DNA from 4 places in the Aestuariirhabdus sp. LZHN29 genome. Region 1 is predicted to be linked to each of the others. Evidence: predicted binding sites of a transcription regulator. Region 1 holds the regulator's gene; each other region holds the start of a gene.

Region 1 (4,146 bases):
TACGTTACCCTTACTGCTGACTGCGGGACTGGTCTCATCCCGCATCACTCATGTGATGCGGAACCAGACAACTCGGGGTCTTGCTGGTATGCTGGTCATCGTATTTGGCCTCTGGACCCTGCCGGGTCCTCACCAACAATGGTTAACACAACTGTTTCAGCAGATGCCCGCTGGCAGTTGATGAGTATCAACACAATTAGCGGAACCAGTGGCTAGACTTTGCGTCTAATCACAGCGATGACTCAAGTCGTCGTACACCCCATGACACTAACGACTGAAAGTGGACATTCAATGAGCAACAAGCTGGTTTGGGATCTCGACCTGATAAAGCGCTACGAAGGCGCCGGTCCTCGTTACACCTCCTACCCTACTGCCGTCCAGTTCCATGAACTGTTCAGCATCAAAGAGTACCGCGATGCCGCTGCGCAGAGCGTAGAAAAGAATACGCCCCTGTCGCTCTACTTCCACCTCCCGTTTTGTACTCATGTCTGCTACTACTGCGGCTGCAACAAGGTGATTACCAAGGATCGCACCAAGGCGATCCCCTATCTGGAGCTCCTGCACCGTGAAATTGAGATGCAAGCAGAGCTTTTCAGTACCAAGCAGACCGTTGAACAGTTGCACTGGGGCGGCGGTACCCCAACGTTCCTCAGTATCGAGCAGATGCAAGCGTTGATGGCCAAAACCCGCCAGCATTTCAATCTTGTGGATGAAAGCAAGGGCGATTTCTCCATCGAGATTGATCCGCGCGAAGCCGACTGGGCCACCATGAATGCCCTACGAGAAATGGGCTTTAACCGCTGCAGCCTCGGCGTGCAGGATCTCGACCCCAAAGTACAAAAGGCGGTGAACCGCGAGCAATCCGAAGCCGATACCATCGCTATCATCGATGCTTCCCGCGCCCTGCAGTTCCAGTCTATCAACATCGATCTGATCTACGGCCTGCCGTTCCAGACCGAAGCCAGCTTTATGAAAACCCTTGAGCGGGTGATCGAGATCTCGCCTGATCGCCTGTCGGTATTCAATTACGCCCACCTGCCCGAGCGTTTTATGCCCCAGCGCCGCATCAACGCTGAAGACCTGCCCTCCTCAACCGAGAAGCTGGCGATCATGCAAAACACTACCGAAAGGCTGCTGCAAGCGGGCTATTCCTATATCGGTATGGATCACTTCGCGCGCCCCGATGACGAGCTGGCCATCGCCCAGGAGTCCGGCACCCTGCACCGTAACTTCCAGGGCTACACCACCCATGCCCACTGCGATCTTGTCGGCATGGGCGTCTCCTCCATCAGCCAGGTGAATGGCTCCTACAGCCAAAACCACGCCGATATCAAGATGTATATGAATCGCATCGAAAGCGGTGAGTTTGCGATCAAGCGTGGGCTGGTAATGAACGAAGACGACTTTATCCGCCAGGCGGTAATCTCGCAGCTAATCTGCCACTTTCAGCTCGAATTTGCCCCCATTGAAGCGCGCTGGGGGATTCAGTTTGGCGACTATTTCGCAAAAGAACTCGAGCAGTTGCAGCCTATGGTCGATGATGACCTGATCACCATCGACAGCAACGGTATCGAGGTGACCGGTCGTGGTCGACTGCTGATCCGCAACATCTGCATGCAGTTTGATCATTATCTGGGACATGATAGTAATAAGGGACGTTTTTCCAAGGTCATCTAGCCGCCACCTCAAATGAGCTGTGCCCCGATTGGGGCACAGCCACCCCCCCCTATTTCCCCACTCATGCTCTCATTCCGAGCCCGTCGCAGTGGGTGCTCTACACAGACGCTACCAAAGAAGCTGCACTTTGGTTTTGTTTTGTGACCGAATTCCCCTACAATGTTTGCGATAACAACCTGACACTCGAAGGGGCTGCTGCCGTTTATGAGCTCTAAACTCAACGTTAAAACTGTAAATAGCGTCGCTTGCAAGGAATGCAGCCTGAGTTCTCTCTGCCTGCCTATCGCCCTCGCAATTGACGAAATCGACCAGCTCGATGACATCATCAAGCGCGGTCGCCCACTGAAAAAAGGCGAACACCTGTTCCTGGAGGGGGACCCCTTCACCTCAATCTACGCCGTTCGGTCGGGAGCGCTAAAAACCTACACCTCAACCAACGAGGGTGAAGAGCAGATCACCGGATTCCAGCTGCCCAGCGAAATACTGGGACTCAGTGGCATGGATGGAGATACCTATCCGGTCTCCTCACAAGCGATGGAAACCACCATGATCTGTGAGATCCCCTTTGAAAAACTCGACGAGCTATCGGACAAACTGCCCAAGCTGCAAAAACAGCTGATGCTACTAATGAGCCGACGTATCCGCGATGACCAGCAGATGATGTTGCTGCTCAGCAAGAAAAACGCCGATGAGCGCATCGCCACGTTCCTGGTCAATCTTTCCGCCCGTTTCAGGCGTCGAGGGTACTCCTCACACGCGTTTCGCCTATCGATGTCGCGCAACGAAATGGGTAACTATCTGGGTCTCGCGGTGGAAACCGTCAGCCGGGTATTCACCCGCTTTCAACGCAGCGGCCTGATCGAAGCGAATGGAAAGGATATCAATATTACCGATGCGGAGCGCCTTTGTGCCCTCGCGGGCGGTCGTTTACTTGATCCAGCCAAAGATGCGGCGCAAAACGGCTAACCGCCGGGAAACACTGAATGATCTTTGATGAGTTTTTTATAAAGTCTCTTGTACGCCCGATACCGGACTGGCCAAAGCCCGGCGTCACGTTCCGCGACATCACCCCGCTCTACCTTTCTCCCAAGGCTCAGCGGATGGTGGCCGACAGCCTGATTCAGCGCTATGTTGAGTCCGAGATCACCCACATCGGTGCCCTAGATGCCCGTGGTTTTCTGTTGGGTTCGGTACTGGCCTACGAGCTGAACAAACCGCTGGTGCTGTTTCGAAAACAGGGAAAGTTACCCGCCCAGACCCTGCAGGAGGCTTACGACATTGAGTATGGCCAAGCGATACTGGAGGTGCACAAAGATGCCATTCCAGCAGGTGCCAACGTACTGCTGCTGGATGATCTGATTGCCACCGGAGGTACCCTCTGTGCCGCCGCATCACTGGTAAAATCACTTCACGCCAACATCTACGAAGCCGCTGCAATTATCGATCTGCCGGACCTCGGCGGCAGCCAGCGCTTACAAGACCTGGGCATCCCCACCTACACGCTCTGTGCATTCTGAGGCCCGCCAGAAATCTCGAACGGGGCCACCTGAATGCCGGCCCTGGCACCCGCTTCCTGTTCACTCATCTCCCCCTAAAGAGGCAAATCGCCTAACCACTCGCTCTGCACATAACTAAACATTCCAAAAAACAATAAAAACATTTAAAAACAGGATGTTAGAGGCGCATTTTAAGTCTAGAATCAAATTCACCTGCTAACTTAATTGTCTTTTAATCATCGACGGCAGGCTTCATAGGGACACTGGGGGGTGAACCGATGGGAATTGATGCAGAGCAGTTAGGACAACATATTATTCAACCCACACTGGAGCTGTGCGGCCACTATAGCGCCGCCGCCCAGCAGCTGTTGGTTGGCACGGCTGCAGCCGAGAGCAACCTGGGGGAACAGCTTTATGGTAAACAGGGTGGGTTAGGGCTTTATCGCATCTCAGCGGAAGTTCACCAAAGAGTATGGGACGATTACCTGGTCGATTTTCCCGAGTTGGCAAGCCGGGTCCGGGGCTTCGCCAGCCAGCGCCTTTTTTTCAGCCAACCCCATCAGGAACTGGTTTATAACCTGGCCTACGCTACCGCAATCGCGTGGTTTAATTACCTACGCTGCGGAGCAAATCTGGCTGGAATCGAGACCACAGATACCGAAGCCCTGGCTGCCATCTGGTGGCATTATTACCACCCAACCGACCCGGATGGCACGCGCTTCATGAATTGCCACCCGCGCACACGAGCAGCCTAATGCGTTCCTGACATAGCCTTGCAGGCGGGATACTGATAAAAAGGGGACTGATTCTCAAGGCCCTGATTTATGAAGATACTGCTTGCACCGGATTCCTTTAAAGGCTCGCTCAGCGCGGCCCTGTTTTGCGACATTGCACAAGAGGCTATTCTTACCCAACTGCCCGACGCCATCGTCCATCGGTGTCCCTTAGCCGACGGTGGCGAGGGCACCGTTGA
Region 2 (4,146 bases), on a different contig from region 1:
AGAATGCGAAGTACACCAACGTGCAGATCTGGGAGTAGAGAGTACGCTCAACCGTTGAAGGCATCGCACCCAACCAACCCAACCACACAAAAGAAATAACGAACAGACCCAGCGCAATCTTGCTCAGCACACCCTTGTAACGGATAGACTTGACCGGACTGCGATCCAACCAGGGCAACACAAACAGCACAGCAATCGCCGCACCCATGGCTACCACTCCCAGCAGCTTGTCTGGAATAGCCCGCAAGATGGCGTAGAACGGTGTGAAATACCATACTGGCGCGATATGCGCAGGGGTTTTCAGGTTATCTGCCTTTTCAAAGTTAGCGTGCTCGATGAAGTATCCACCCATCTCCGGGAAGAAGAAGACAATCGCACAGAAGACAAACAGGAACACCACCACACCCACAATATCCTTGACGGTGTAGTAAGGGTGGAAAGGAATACCATCTTTCGGGATACCGTTCTCATCCTTATTCTTTTTGATCTCGATGCCGTCCGGGTTGTTGGAGCCCACTTCGTGCAAAGCAATGATGTGCATAACAACCAGCGCCAGCAGCACGATAGGCAGCGCCACGACGTGTAGGGCAAAGAAGCGGTTGAGGGTGATGCCGGAGATCAGGAAGTCACCACGAATCCACTGCTGCAGGTCAGGACCGATAACCGGGATTGCACCGAACAGGGAGATGATAACCTGGGCTCCCCAGTAAGACATCTGCCCCCATGGCAACAAGTACCCCATGAAGGCCTCAGCCATCAGAGCCAGATAGATCGCCATGCCGAAGATCCATACCAGTTCACGGGGCGCACGATAGGAGCCGTAGATCAGACCACGGAACATGTGCATATAGACCACGACAAAGAACATCGAGGCGCCGGTGGAGTGCAGGTAACGCAGGATCCAGCCGTACTCGACATCACGCATGATGTACTCTACCGAAGCGAACGCTTCTTCAGCGCTAGGCACATAACTCATGGTGAGCCAGATACCGGTCAGTAGCTGATTAACCAGCACCAACAGCGCCAATGAACCAAAAAAGTACCAAAAGTTAAAGTTTTTAGGAGCGTAATACTTGCTCAGGTGCTCTTCCCACATCTTGGTGGCGGGAAAACGGGCATCTACCCATGCCATAAAATCTTTCATTACGAATTCTCCTCGTCGATGCCGATGATGATGGTGTTGTCATCGAGATAGGAGTACGGGGGTATCGGCAGATTAGTCGGCGCAGGAACACCCTGATGCACCCGGCCCGCCAGATCAAACTTCGAACCATGACACGGACAGTGGTAACCGCCCTGCCAGTTAGCGTCAAAATCCATCGGCTTCACTTCCGGGAACAGCTTTGGGGAGCACCCCAGGTGAGTGCACAGACCAACCATGACAAGCAAATCGGCATTGCGCGAACGATGCTCGTTCTTGGCGTAGTCCGGCTGCTCTGACTCATTGGATGCAGGATCACGCAGAGTAGCGTCCTGTTGGGGAAGAGCGTCCAGCATCGCTTGCTCGCGGCGCAGGACAAATACTGGCTTGCCACGCCATGCAGCAACAACCTGCTGGCCAGGCTCAACCTTATCTATTTTTACCCTCACCGGCGCGCCAGCAGCCTTGGCTTTGGCACTGGGATTCCAGGAGGCAACAAAAGGGACAGCTGCGCCGACTGCTCCGACAGCACCCACCGCAGAGGTGGCTCCTATCAGCAGGCGACGACGACCCTTATCTACGCCGTCATTACTCATTAATCTTATCTCCCCATAAGAGCATGTTTACTGCCCGCCCAGACATACCAAACGAGCAATGTGAATCCTGTTGTATTGCTTTTGGACCCGCAAAATAAATCCTGCGAATGGTAAAGAAAACCGCTGCCGCAAGCAAGTGCGGCTCTCGCAACAGACCTGACACAGGTCAAAGCGAAGACGCTACCGCAGCCAACCACCCTCTTTACCACCAGCGCTCCTTCGCCAGAAAAAAAAACGCCCTTTGGGACAAAGGGCGTTTTTGGTACCACTTTGCGAGATACAAGATCCCGCCGGGCAGGTAACCCTTAACGCTTGGAGAACTGAGGACGCTTACGCGCTTTGCGCAGACCGACCTTCTTACGTTCAACCTCACGAGCATCACGGGTAACAAATCCTGCCTTACGCAGCGACGGACGAAGCTCTTCGTCGTACTGCATCAAGGCACGGGTGATACCGTGACGAATAGCACCTGCCTGACCAAAGCTACCACCGCCAGCGACGGTAACGTTGATATCAAACTTATCGGTCAGCTCAACCAACTGCAGAGGCTGGCGAACGATCATGCGAGCAACTTCACGACCGAAGTACTCATCAAGGGAGCGACCGTTTACAACGATAGCGCCGGCGCCTGACTTGATAAACACACGAGCGGTCGATGTTTTACGACGACCCGTTCCATAATATTGAGTGTTAGACATAGCAATCGCTTCCCGTTAGATATCCAGAGCCTGTGGTTGTTGAGCGGCGTGAGGATGCGTAGCACCCGAATACACCTTCAGCTTGGTGTACATAGCACGACCAAGTGGACCTTTGGGCAACATGCCCTTAACAGCCTTCTCAATAATACGCTCAGGAGCGTGTTCAACCAGCTTATTGAAGTTCATGCTACGCAGGCCACCCGGGTAACCGGTGTGACGGTAGTACATTTTGTCTTGCGCTTTGTTGCCGGTTACACGAATCTTTTCGGCATTAACTACAACAATGTAGTCACCGGTATCGACGTGAGGAGTGTACTCAGCTTTGTGCTTACCGCGCAGGCGGCTAGCAATTTCGGTGGAAAGACGACCCAAAGTTTTACCGGTCGCATCTACAACGAACCAGTCACGCTTAACTGTTTCTGGTTTTGCAGTATAAGTATTCATCAATTAAAACCTGCCTCAAATGACCAGCCTAATGGCCAGCATCATAATTAAAGACCAAATCCGAACCAACTCCCCTTAGGGCGTCCGGTAGCGGATTCACTGTCTTAGGGCATACATGTAGGAAACGGGAGCGCTATTATACTCAGCGAGGCGCAGAAAAAAAGCCCTGATACCGCTTTTTTTTCCTCAACCCCCATGCTTTTATAACTACTTTCGCGATCGAGAGAGTAGTTACCATGGAATATGGATATCTTGGCGGCACAGAATTAAAAATCAGCCGCCTCTGCCTGGGCACAATGACCTGGGGCGAGCAGAATACCGCCGACGAGGCCTGGCGGCAACTGGATATGGCCCGGGAACACGGCGTTAACTTTATCGACACGGCTGAACTCTACCCGGTCCCCCCAAAAGCCGACACCTACACTCGCACTGAAACCATCCTTGGCCAATGGCTTAGTCGACAGCCAAGACGAGAAGACCTGGTCATCGCCACCAAGGTCTCAGGGCCCGGCGAATGGGTTAGCTATATGCGAGACTCCGGCGCCCGCCTCGACAAAGCAAGCATCATCGAAGCCTGCAATGCCAGCCTCAAGCGCCTGCAAACCGATTACATCGACCTTTACCAGGTGCACTGGCCCGAGCGCAGCACCAATTTCTTCGGCCAGCTCGGCTACCAACACCAACCGGACGCTGATGGCTACCCCATCGAGGAGACCCTGTCGGCGCTTCACGAGCTGGTGCTGGCGGGCAAGGTGCGGCATATCGGACTATCCAATGAAACCGCCTGGGGAGCCTCAGAGTACCTGCGCCAGGCCGCTCGCCACGGCTGGCCACGAGCGGCCAGCATCCAGAACCCCTACAACCTGCTCAATCGAAGCTTCGAGGTCGGACTGGCAGAGTTTTCCCATCGCGAACAGCTGGGCCTGCTCGCCTACTCCCCCCTCGCGTTTGGCGCACTCAGTGGTAAGTACCTGCATGGAGCGCGCTCCCCAAAGGGCCGCCTGACCCTGTTTACCCGCTTTAGCCGCTACAACAACGAACAGGCGGTTGCGGCTACCGAAGCCTATGTCACCCTCGCCAAAGAGCGCGGGCTAGACCCCGCCCAAATGGCGCTAGCCTATGTTAGCAGCCGCCCCTTCGTCGACAGCAACATCATTGGCGCAACAACCGAAGATCAACTGCAGAGCAATCTTAAAAGTGCTGAGCTGACCCTCGATGAGGAGACGCTGGCGGCGATTGAGGCGATTCACATCCGCCAGCCCAACCC
Region 3 (4,146 bases), 990 kb from region 1:
CAATCCTTGCTGACTCAAACCCAGGTGGTCAATGGAGAAGCTCGGAATATCCTGCAACAGGGAGAGCACCGCCCCCAGCTGAGTGGAATCGATATAGAGCTCGACATGCCACCCACAGAGTTCATTCACGCGCAGCGCCATTGCGGCAAGTGCATGCAAAGACTCGGAGCCACCCCGGTGCACATTGAAACGAAGCGCCCGCACACCCTGCCGATTCAACCTGACAAGCTCTTCGTCGCTCACGCTATGAGGGAGCTGGGTAACCCCCACAAATTGCGGCCCAAGCTGCTGCAGGGCGGCCAGCAGGTAAGTTTGATCAAACCCCTGAAAAGAGCCGGATACGACCGCGCCACCCTCCACATTGAAAGGACTCAGCTCCTCGAGGTACTCGGCAACAGGATAAGGCTCAGGCAGATACCCCCGGTTTGGCATCAAAGGGTACGCCGAGTCGATAATGTGCAGATGGGCATCGAACAGCGAGTGTGGCATGACACCTCCTTGGCGATCGAGGCGGTCGTTTTTTGGCCACCTGCTACTGATAATAGACCGGGTGTAACCCGCCAACCCCACCAAGGTAGCGCCAACGAGGATTAAGCCGTTCACTGACCGGGAGCACCGCGTGCGCCAACGAATCCGAAACTACCGATTGCAGGGGAAACGACAGGGACATCGGAGCGATGGCTTCCAAATCAGCCGGCGCAAGGCGAGTCACCACCGCTAAATCACCGCCAGCAAAACGTCCCGGGCAGTAATAGAGGCGCTTGTGCGCAATCAGCTGACGCAGGGTTATCTGTTGACCATCGATGTCACTCAACGCCCACTGGCTCTCAAGGAAGCGGGCGTGACGCCCAAGCAGTCGCTCCAGCTCTGCACACAGCAATGGCCGCTGAACTTCAGACAGGCCACACTGGTGGCCACGGGCCTCCAGATCCTCAACAAAACGAACCGCCTGAAGTGGCTGCCTGGCACGCTGCCATAGCGCCGTTGGAGAGTAAAAGGTTTCGGCGACCCGCTGGCTATAAAGCCCGCATAGTGGGCTCGCCTGCTCGCTAGCGCCATAGGCCTGCGACGTCAGCAGCCCCACCAGCACACACACCACCCGCGCCCATTGGGCACAACCTGGGAGTATTGGCCAGGACATAACCCTAGGGCAGGCTGGAGAGATACGCGGCCAAGGCAGAGATATCACCATCGCTGAGTTTGGCAGCAACACCGTGCATCGCCGACGGGGGACGCACACTGGGGTCGTCGCGGAAGGTCTGTAAGGTACTCACGAGATACTGCACAGGCTGACCCGCTAAACGAGGCTGCAGATCCTTGCCGTAAGCGTCGACTCCGTGGCAAATCACACAGGTATTGCCGAAGATATTTTTCCCCTTGCTCAGCAGGGGAGCAGAGGCGTTGGTGGGACGCTGTTTCACCGGCTGGTGGGAGAAGAAGATCGCTACGTCAACCCGCTCCTGCTCACTGAGGGTTTCTGCCAGTTTGCTCATTACATAGTCGTGGCGCTTACCGTTTCCGAACAGTTCAAATTGCGTCAGCAGGTACTCCGCACGCTGGGAAGCCAGATTCGGAATGTGATCTCGCTTGCTGTTTCCATCGGCACCGTGACAATGGCCGCACAGCACCGAACGCTGCTCTGCTCGGTACAGGGCCTCTTCATATTGCTTGGGGTCATTTTGAATCGCATTGAGCTTGTTCATCAACTGCACGACGGTTTCGGCCTGGGCCAACGGCGCCGTCAACAACAGCAGCAAAACAATGTACTTCATCCGGATATCCTCACGTTACTAGCGGCACTGGCCTTCAGCCATACCCTATGCTAAATCGGCGCTATCATATACCAGCCACGTGCGCGGGTCACTGACGCGCTTAGCACATTTGAAGATCCGCTGCACAAGGCTTGACACCAGATTGAGGAGATGGTCTCAATTCGAAAAACAAGACACCCGTAAACGGGCTCCTAACGCCGGCAGTCCGAAGTTATCTGAGCCAGATATTCTGCGGCTAACTCCAGTTCGAGTTCATTGAATACGCGAATACCCTCACGCTGTAACAACGCTGCCGCAACCCCCTCCCCAGACACCCTTACGCCTCGAAACGAGCCATCGTAGCTTTGTCGATTGCCACAGGATGGGCTGCGGGCCTTCATCACCGCCATTCGAATCCCTTCGCGCCGGCACAAAGCCAGGGCGGCGTCGGCTCCTCGAATAAACACATCGGTGAGATCAGCACCAGCCTGCGTCACGACCCGAGCCTCCCGCTCCAGTACCGCTCGACCCTGCCCCCCAACAATCTCTGCCGCAGGGCGTGGCACACCAAGGCCAGCCACAACCTCAGGGCACAGCAGCATGAGCCGGCCCTCGCTATGCCAACGGGAAAGTCGTTCTGCAGGAGCAAAACCATCGCCCCTATATCGCACTCGCTGGCCAAGCAGGCAGGCGCTCACCAATATTTTTTCCATGGCAGACTCGAAGTGGTCGCAAATCGGATGATCCAGATCAAGGGTTAGTCAACTCATCCCCGGGGATGGAGCCCACTGCTAGTCCGACACGGGCCTTCGCATTACTATAGCCGCCCCATTTCAGACACTGCCCCACACCATGGATCTCACACGCTACGTTACCACCTTCGGCCAAGCCATGCAGCGCAAGCACGGCGAGAAAGTGTACAAGCTATCGGTGAACGCCGAGTTCAGCTGTCCTAATCGCGACGGTAGCCGTGGCATTGGCGGCTGTACCTTTTGCAACGTCAGCTCATTTAGCCCAGCAACCACACGCCATGGCACGGTGCGCGAACAGATCGAGCACGGGCGTGAGCGCGTCGGACAGCTGACCGGAGCGCGTAAATTTCTGGCCTACTTCCAGGCCTACAGCAACACCTACGGCGAGCTGGACCGCCTAAAATCCCTTTATGATGAAGCCTTGGCATGCGATCAGGTGATCGGCCTGGCGGTGGGTACCCGACCCGACTGTGTGCCCGACCCTGTGCTTGACCTATTGGCCGATTACCAGCAGCAGGGCAAGGAGGTGTGGCTTGAGCTCGGCCTGCAATCGGCTAACGACACCACGCTTGCCACCATCAACCGTGGTCACGACTTTAATGCTTACCGAGACGCCGTGAGCCGCGCCCAGGCCCGCAACCTGCAGCTGTGTACCCACTTGATTATTGGCTTGCCCGGAGAGCGTGGGGACGATGCGCTGGATAGCTTCGCGCGGGTATTGGAACTGGGGGTCGACTCGATCAAGGTGCACCCGCTGCATATCGTCAAAGGCACCCAGATAGCACGTCAATGGAAACAGGGCGAGATCACCGAACTCTCGATGGAGGAGTATTGTGACACGGTTGCCGAAATTGTTCGTCGCGCCCCTCCCGAACTCATTTTCCATCGACTACACGGGTCCGGCACGCCCGACTATCTTCTAGCGCCCCAATGGTGCCGCAGTAAATGGGGCGTACTGGGTGAGATCCAGAAACGCCTGGAGGGCTGATCGCCACTCCATAATCACCTATCGTTCCAAAAAGCCTTTCGGCCAGGTCGATACAGGAGCTCACTGTGGGCCACCGCCCAACATTCTCGTCTAAACTAACGAAAGATGCTTCCGTTGTATCCTCTGGTGAGGGCGATCCTGATAATGAACGATACCTCCAACTTTCTATTCGCTGACGAGCTTCCCGACAACGAGCAGGGCGTCGCCTCGCCCCTTGCTGAGCTGCCAAGCTGGAAGATTTTGGTGGTCGACGACGAGGAGGAGATTCATAGCGTCACCCGGCTGGTACTATCGGATTACCTGTTCGGTGGCCGCAAGCTGGAGATTATTAGCGCCTATTCGGCGCAGGAAGCCCGCGAAAAACTGGAGCTGCACCCCGATACCGCCGTAGCCCTGGTGGATGTCGTGATGGAGACAGACCATGCCGGCCTGGACCTGATAAAAATCATTCGCAGCGAAATGGCCAACTCCAGTATCCGTCTGGTGCTGCGCACAGGGCAACCTGGGCAGGCGCCTGAAGAGACCGTCATCTCTGACTATGACATCAATGACTACAAGGACAAGACGGAGCTGACCGCGACCAAATTAAGAACCCTGATGTACTCGACCTTGCGCTCTTACCGCGACATCATCGCCCTGGAAGCCAGCCGCAAGG
Region 4 (4,146 bases), on a different contig from region 1:
AAATTTAGTTACATCCGTTGGCTGTTAATTTCGCGAATATAAAAAGGCGGAAGTGCTACCATAGCCAACCGTTGCGTAAAGTAAACTACAATGCAAACACCGAGGGATGTCGTCATTTCAAGGTTCGGTGATGGCCAGCAGGTGTTGCTGGTGGATGATGTAGCTGCTTCACCCTAAGGTATCCACTTTATATTCGAGCGGGTGAATTCGAATATAGATTCAATAAATTTCACCCACTAACAGAGTAAATAAAATGAGCAAAGGTACGGTTAAGTGGTTCAATGCAGATAAAGGGTTCGGCTTCATCGCTCCAGAGGATGGTGGTAAAGATCTTTTTGTTCACCACTCAGAAATCCAAAGTGGTGGCGGATACGCTACGCTGAACGATGGTCAGGAGGTCGAGTTTGAAGTTGGCCAGGGCCAAAAAGGGCCTTGTGCTAATAAGGTTGTGCCACTGTAGTCACCCTGACAGGTTGCAGTGAGCAGGCGCGTCGACAGGCGCGCCTGTGTGCAAAGGGTTATAGGGCGCTGTGCGTTGTCTCGGTTAGGACCGCTGTAATCGATGGTTCGCAGGCTCACTAATTGCGGACCCTCGTTGGACATTACCATGAATGATGAAGTTAACTACCAGAACAACCCGCTCCACGGTGTCAGCTTAAAAAGTCTGTTGACGCAACTGGTTGGACATTACGGCTTTGATATTCTGTTTGCCTACCTGAACATCAACTGTTTTAGGGCCAATCCGAGTCTTGAATCGAGTTTGAAATTCCTTAAGAAGACAGATTGGGCTCGTGAAAAAGTTGAAGCCTTCTACCTCTATCAATTTAAAAATCTTCCCAAAGCTTCCTTCAGCCAGTTTGAGATACCACCACGAGATCGTATCATTCCGGAGGGGCAGTCTCCGGGTGAGCCTGCGGTGCTAAGCCTTGAAGATGCAGAGAGGTTACGCGAGAAACGGGCCCAAAAGGCGGCAGAAAAACGCCAGGGTAGCGGGCACCGCTCGGCAAAATCTGGCTCCGGCAATATCTATGGCGGAGCCCAGCGAGATGATCGAAAAAACCGTCATCGAGGCGGTGATGCCCCCTCGAGGCCTGAGCGTGACTCAGCGGCACCTTCGACCCCACCGGCCAACAGTGGTGTGGACCCCTGGGAGAAGTCGAGAAAGTAGCTCGATACCCACCGCTAAAAAGCGTGAGTTTTTCGTTTTGTGTGGAGGGAGTTGTGTGATCCACCTACCGTGATGGGCTGGTCTTTTTGTTGCTTTTTTTCCATGCAGTAGCGCAAGGGGTGGCTGATGCAGCGGCTGGAAGCTCCCTCCATGAAGCCTCCTTCGATACCGACCATCGGTGGGCATAAATCAGGGCAGCTCGTCCATCACCGTTTTAACGATGCGGCGGTCAATCTCCAGCAGACTATGGTCTTTCCCGGTGTAGTTAAAACGGCTGAGAAGATACCGAATCGCATTTACCCGTGCGCGTTTCTTGTCGTCTGATTTTATGATGGTCCAGGGGCACTCGGGGGTGCTGGTGTAGAAGAACATATCCTCTTTTGCCTTCGTGTAGGCATCCCATTTCCCCTGGGATTCCTTGTCGATAGGGCTGAGTTTCCACTGCTTCAGGGGGTCTGTCTCCCGCTTGGTAAAACGACGCTCCTGTTCGGCCTTGCTAACGGAGAACCAGAACTTTATCAGGTGGATACCCGAGCCGGTTAGCAGGCGCTCGAAGTCGGGAGTGGCTCGCAGGTGAGCAATAACTTTTTGCTGGGACGTAAATTTCATGACCCGCTCTACGCCGGTGCGGTTATACCAGCTACGGTCAAACAGCGCGATCTCGCCGCCTGCGGGCAGGTGCGCTACATAGCGTTGGAAATACCATTCGGTCATCTCTCGTTCACTGGGTTTCTCCAGCGCCACCACCCGACATCCCCGTGGGTTTAGGTGCTCGACGATGCGCTTGATGGTGCCCCCCTTGCCGGCGGCGTCTCGTCCCTCGAAGACGCAGCAGATCTTGATGCCCTCCTCCTTGACCCAGTTCTGCAGCTTCAGGAGCTCAACATGAAGCGGCGCAATAAGCTCCAGATACTCCGCATTGCTTAATCGGGCTAGGGTCTTGCGGCGATCACTGCCATCGGAACGGCCGTCTCCCTCCAGCTCCTGCTTACTCTCTTTTTTGATGCTGATGGTCTTGATGTCTGCACGCTCCTCAAGCGCCTCCAGTGCATTCATCTCCTGCTCTAGCATCACATCATCATTGTCTTCCGGTTGGTAACCCTCAGTGCCTGCCATTTGCCTCACCTTTACTGCTGTTTTTGTTGTAATAGTCGATACTAATCCATCGCCGGTTTATGGATAAATAGGCAATAAGAAGCATCTTGCCTGTTTACTGATCTGGCTCAGTTTTGCATTAAGGGGCCTGGTTTCAGGCGGCTAAAGCCGCTCCTGAGCCCGTTGTGCTCAGCTATGGCCCAGTGCGGTCAGCAAAAAACGACCACCGACTAACAGCAATAGGACCGCAAAGGCCCTTTTTAGTACGGTCTCCGGCAACGCATGGGCCAGGCGGGCACCGTAGCGGGCAAACCAGGCGCTGGTAAGAACAATGCCGAAAAAGGCGGGTAGGTAAACGTAACCCAGACTCCACTCCATCAGCGCGGGGTGGCTCCATCCCTCCTCGATATTCACCAGGGCACCGGCGAGGGCGATGGGAAAACCGCAGGCCGCCGAAGTGCCGATCGCGCTCTGGATGCGAACGTTGCACCAGTTAAGATAGGGGGTCGTCATGGTGCCGCCCCCAATGCCAAACAGCGCCGAGACCGACCCGATGATACTGCCCACTATGCCGAGGCTGACCCGGCCTGGAACATCCCTGCTGGGCTTGGGTTTTAGGCCCAGACCCATCTGCACCGCGACCGCAATGGCAAAACAGCCGATCAGCAGTTGCAACATGGCCCCGCTGAGTTGACCGGCGGTTTTTACGCCGACCACGGCGCCAACGACGATACCGATGGCCAGCGGTTTGAACAGGTCCCAGCGCACTCCGCCTTTGAGGTGGTGTGAGCGAATGGAGCTGGCAGAGGTAACAACGATAGTGGCCAGGGAGGTGCCGACCGCAACATGGGTCAGTATCTCCGGTGACATACCCTGCAGGCCAAAGCTGAACACCAGGGCAGGAACGATAATTAAACCGCCCCCGATACCGAATAAACCCGCAGTCAAGCCAGCGCAAGCACCAAGGACGAGGTAGGAGAGGATCAGCATGGGTGGGCCTAAATGACAGCTGGGTGAAGGAAGCTCATTATCTATCATTTAGCGCCCAATAGGCCACCCTGCCGCTTATTCGATCCTGACCGGTTGGGCTATGGAGTCTGGTTGATCTCGGGCGTCAGGATCCATTCGGCGCTGTCGTTCCACACATCCATTCGGGTGATCTTGCCGTCGCGTATATCGAATCGATCTAGATAGCGGTTGTTGGCAAAAGGGCGGCCATCGAGCCACTCGCCGTAGAGGGTACCGTTAGAATAAACCGTAACATAGCCCTCGTTTAGGCTGGCATCAAACTGCCCCAGAGCCTTTTTTACCCATTTATAGCGTCCGCCATTGAAGGCGGTAATTGCGTAAGCATTTTCCATAAGGCGACCTCCGGTAAAGGTGATCTTCACGTCCGGAGCCATAAAAGTGGCTGCTAGCTCGGGATCTGGCTTCATTGATGCTTCTAAGAAAGCCTTTATGGTGTTGATTGCCTGCTCTGCACGATCGCTTTGCTGAAGTTTACTCATGAGATGCCACCTTATAGTGCGGTTATGGGTTCAGTGTTCTTTTGTGGTGCGAATATCTGACAAAAGTCGCTAAATATAACGAAAATCGCCTCGATTTCTCTGGCATTATAATTGCTAACAATCCGTTAGCAATACTGCAAATGGAGAAAATCATGGTTAAACAGTTTGGAAAATTAAAAGTAGTTTTTAAATCGGCGGCGCTGACCCTCGCCGCCTCCGCAGCATTCGCCTGCCCCGTCCAGGCCGACACCCTCAAGGTTGGTCTGGTGGCGGCTCTGTCAGGTCAGTCTGCGAAGTCGGGCGAAGCCATAACTCGGGGCTTGACGGTCGCAATTGATGAAATTAACGCTGCGGGCGGCATTTTGGGCCAACAAG

What was found. The regulator FNR, encoded in region 1, switches genes on or off when oxygen is low (the NO sensors DNR and NnrR bind a similar motif). The targets are predictions, from matches to a motif close to TTGATNTANATCAA.
Region 2: petA (ubiquinol-cytochrome c reductase iron-sulfur subunit) is a predicted target of FNR. The motif match lies at 1,894-1,907, and genes of this name have one in related genera.
Region 3: ACP3PW_RS06700 (DUF523 domain-containing protein) is a predicted target of FNR. The motif match lies at 2,492-2,505, and genes of this name have one in related genera.
Region 4: ppk2 (polyphosphate kinase 2) is a predicted target of FNR. The motif match lies at 2,382-2,395, and genes of this name have one in related genera.

The regions. Positions count from the first base shown of each region.
Region 1 is NZ_JBNIEU010000002.1:1,004,269-1,008,414, reverse strand. Features, by position in the region: gene ACP3PW_RS11475 (sulfite exporter TauE/SafE family protein) at 1-181, shown strand, start outside; gene hemN (oxygen-independent coproporphyrinogen III oxidase) at 292-1,677, shown strand; gene fnr (fumarate/nitrate reduction transcriptional regulator Fnr) at 1,882-2,643, shown strand; gene ACP3PW_RS11460 (adenine phosphoribosyltransferase) at 2,661-3,194, shown strand; gene ACP3PW_RS11455 (hypothetical protein) at 3,452-3,928, shown strand; gene ACP3PW_RS11450 (glycerate kinase) at 3,998-4,146, shown strand, end outside.
Region 2 is NZ_JBNIEU010000003.1:24,034-28,179, reverse strand. Features, by position in the region: gene ACP3PW_RS12545 (cytochrome b) at 1-1,144, opposite strand, end outside; gene petA (ubiquinol-cytochrome c reductase iron-sulfur subunit) at 1,144-1,737, opposite strand; gene rpsI (30S ribosomal protein S9) at 2,043-2,435, opposite strand; gene rplM (50S ribosomal protein L13) at 2,451-2,879, opposite strand; gene ACP3PW_RS12525 (NADP(H)-dependent aldo-keto reductase) at 3,116-4,146, shown strand, end outside.
Region 3 is NZ_JBNIEU010000002.1:15,240-19,385, reverse strand. Features, by position in the region: gene ACP3PW_RS06715 (amidohydrolase family protein) at 1-489, opposite strand, end outside; gene ACP3PW_RS06710 (hypothetical protein) at 533-1,090, opposite strand; gene ACP3PW_RS06705 (c-type cytochrome) at 1,146-1,772, opposite strand; gene ACP3PW_RS06700 (DUF523 domain-containing protein) at 1,964-2,464, opposite strand; gene ACP3PW_RS06695 (TIGR01212 family radical SAM protein) at 2,604-3,491, shown strand; gene ACP3PW_RS06690 (DUF3369 domain-containing protein) at 3,636-4,146, shown strand, end outside.
Region 4 is NZ_JBNIEU010000001.1:754,010-758,155, reverse strand. Features, by position in the region: gene ACP3PW_RS03630 (cold-shock protein) at 254-460, shown strand; gene ACP3PW_RS03625 (VF530 family DNA-binding protein) at 608-1,168, shown strand; gene ppk2 (polyphosphate kinase 2) at 1,358-2,284, opposite strand; gene ACP3PW_RS03615 (sulfite exporter TauE/SafE family protein) at 2,453-3,301, opposite strand; gene ACP3PW_RS03610 (nuclear transport factor 2 family protein) at 3,352-3,771, opposite strand; gene ACP3PW_RS03605 (ABC transporter substrate-binding protein) at 3,924-4,146, shown strand, end outside.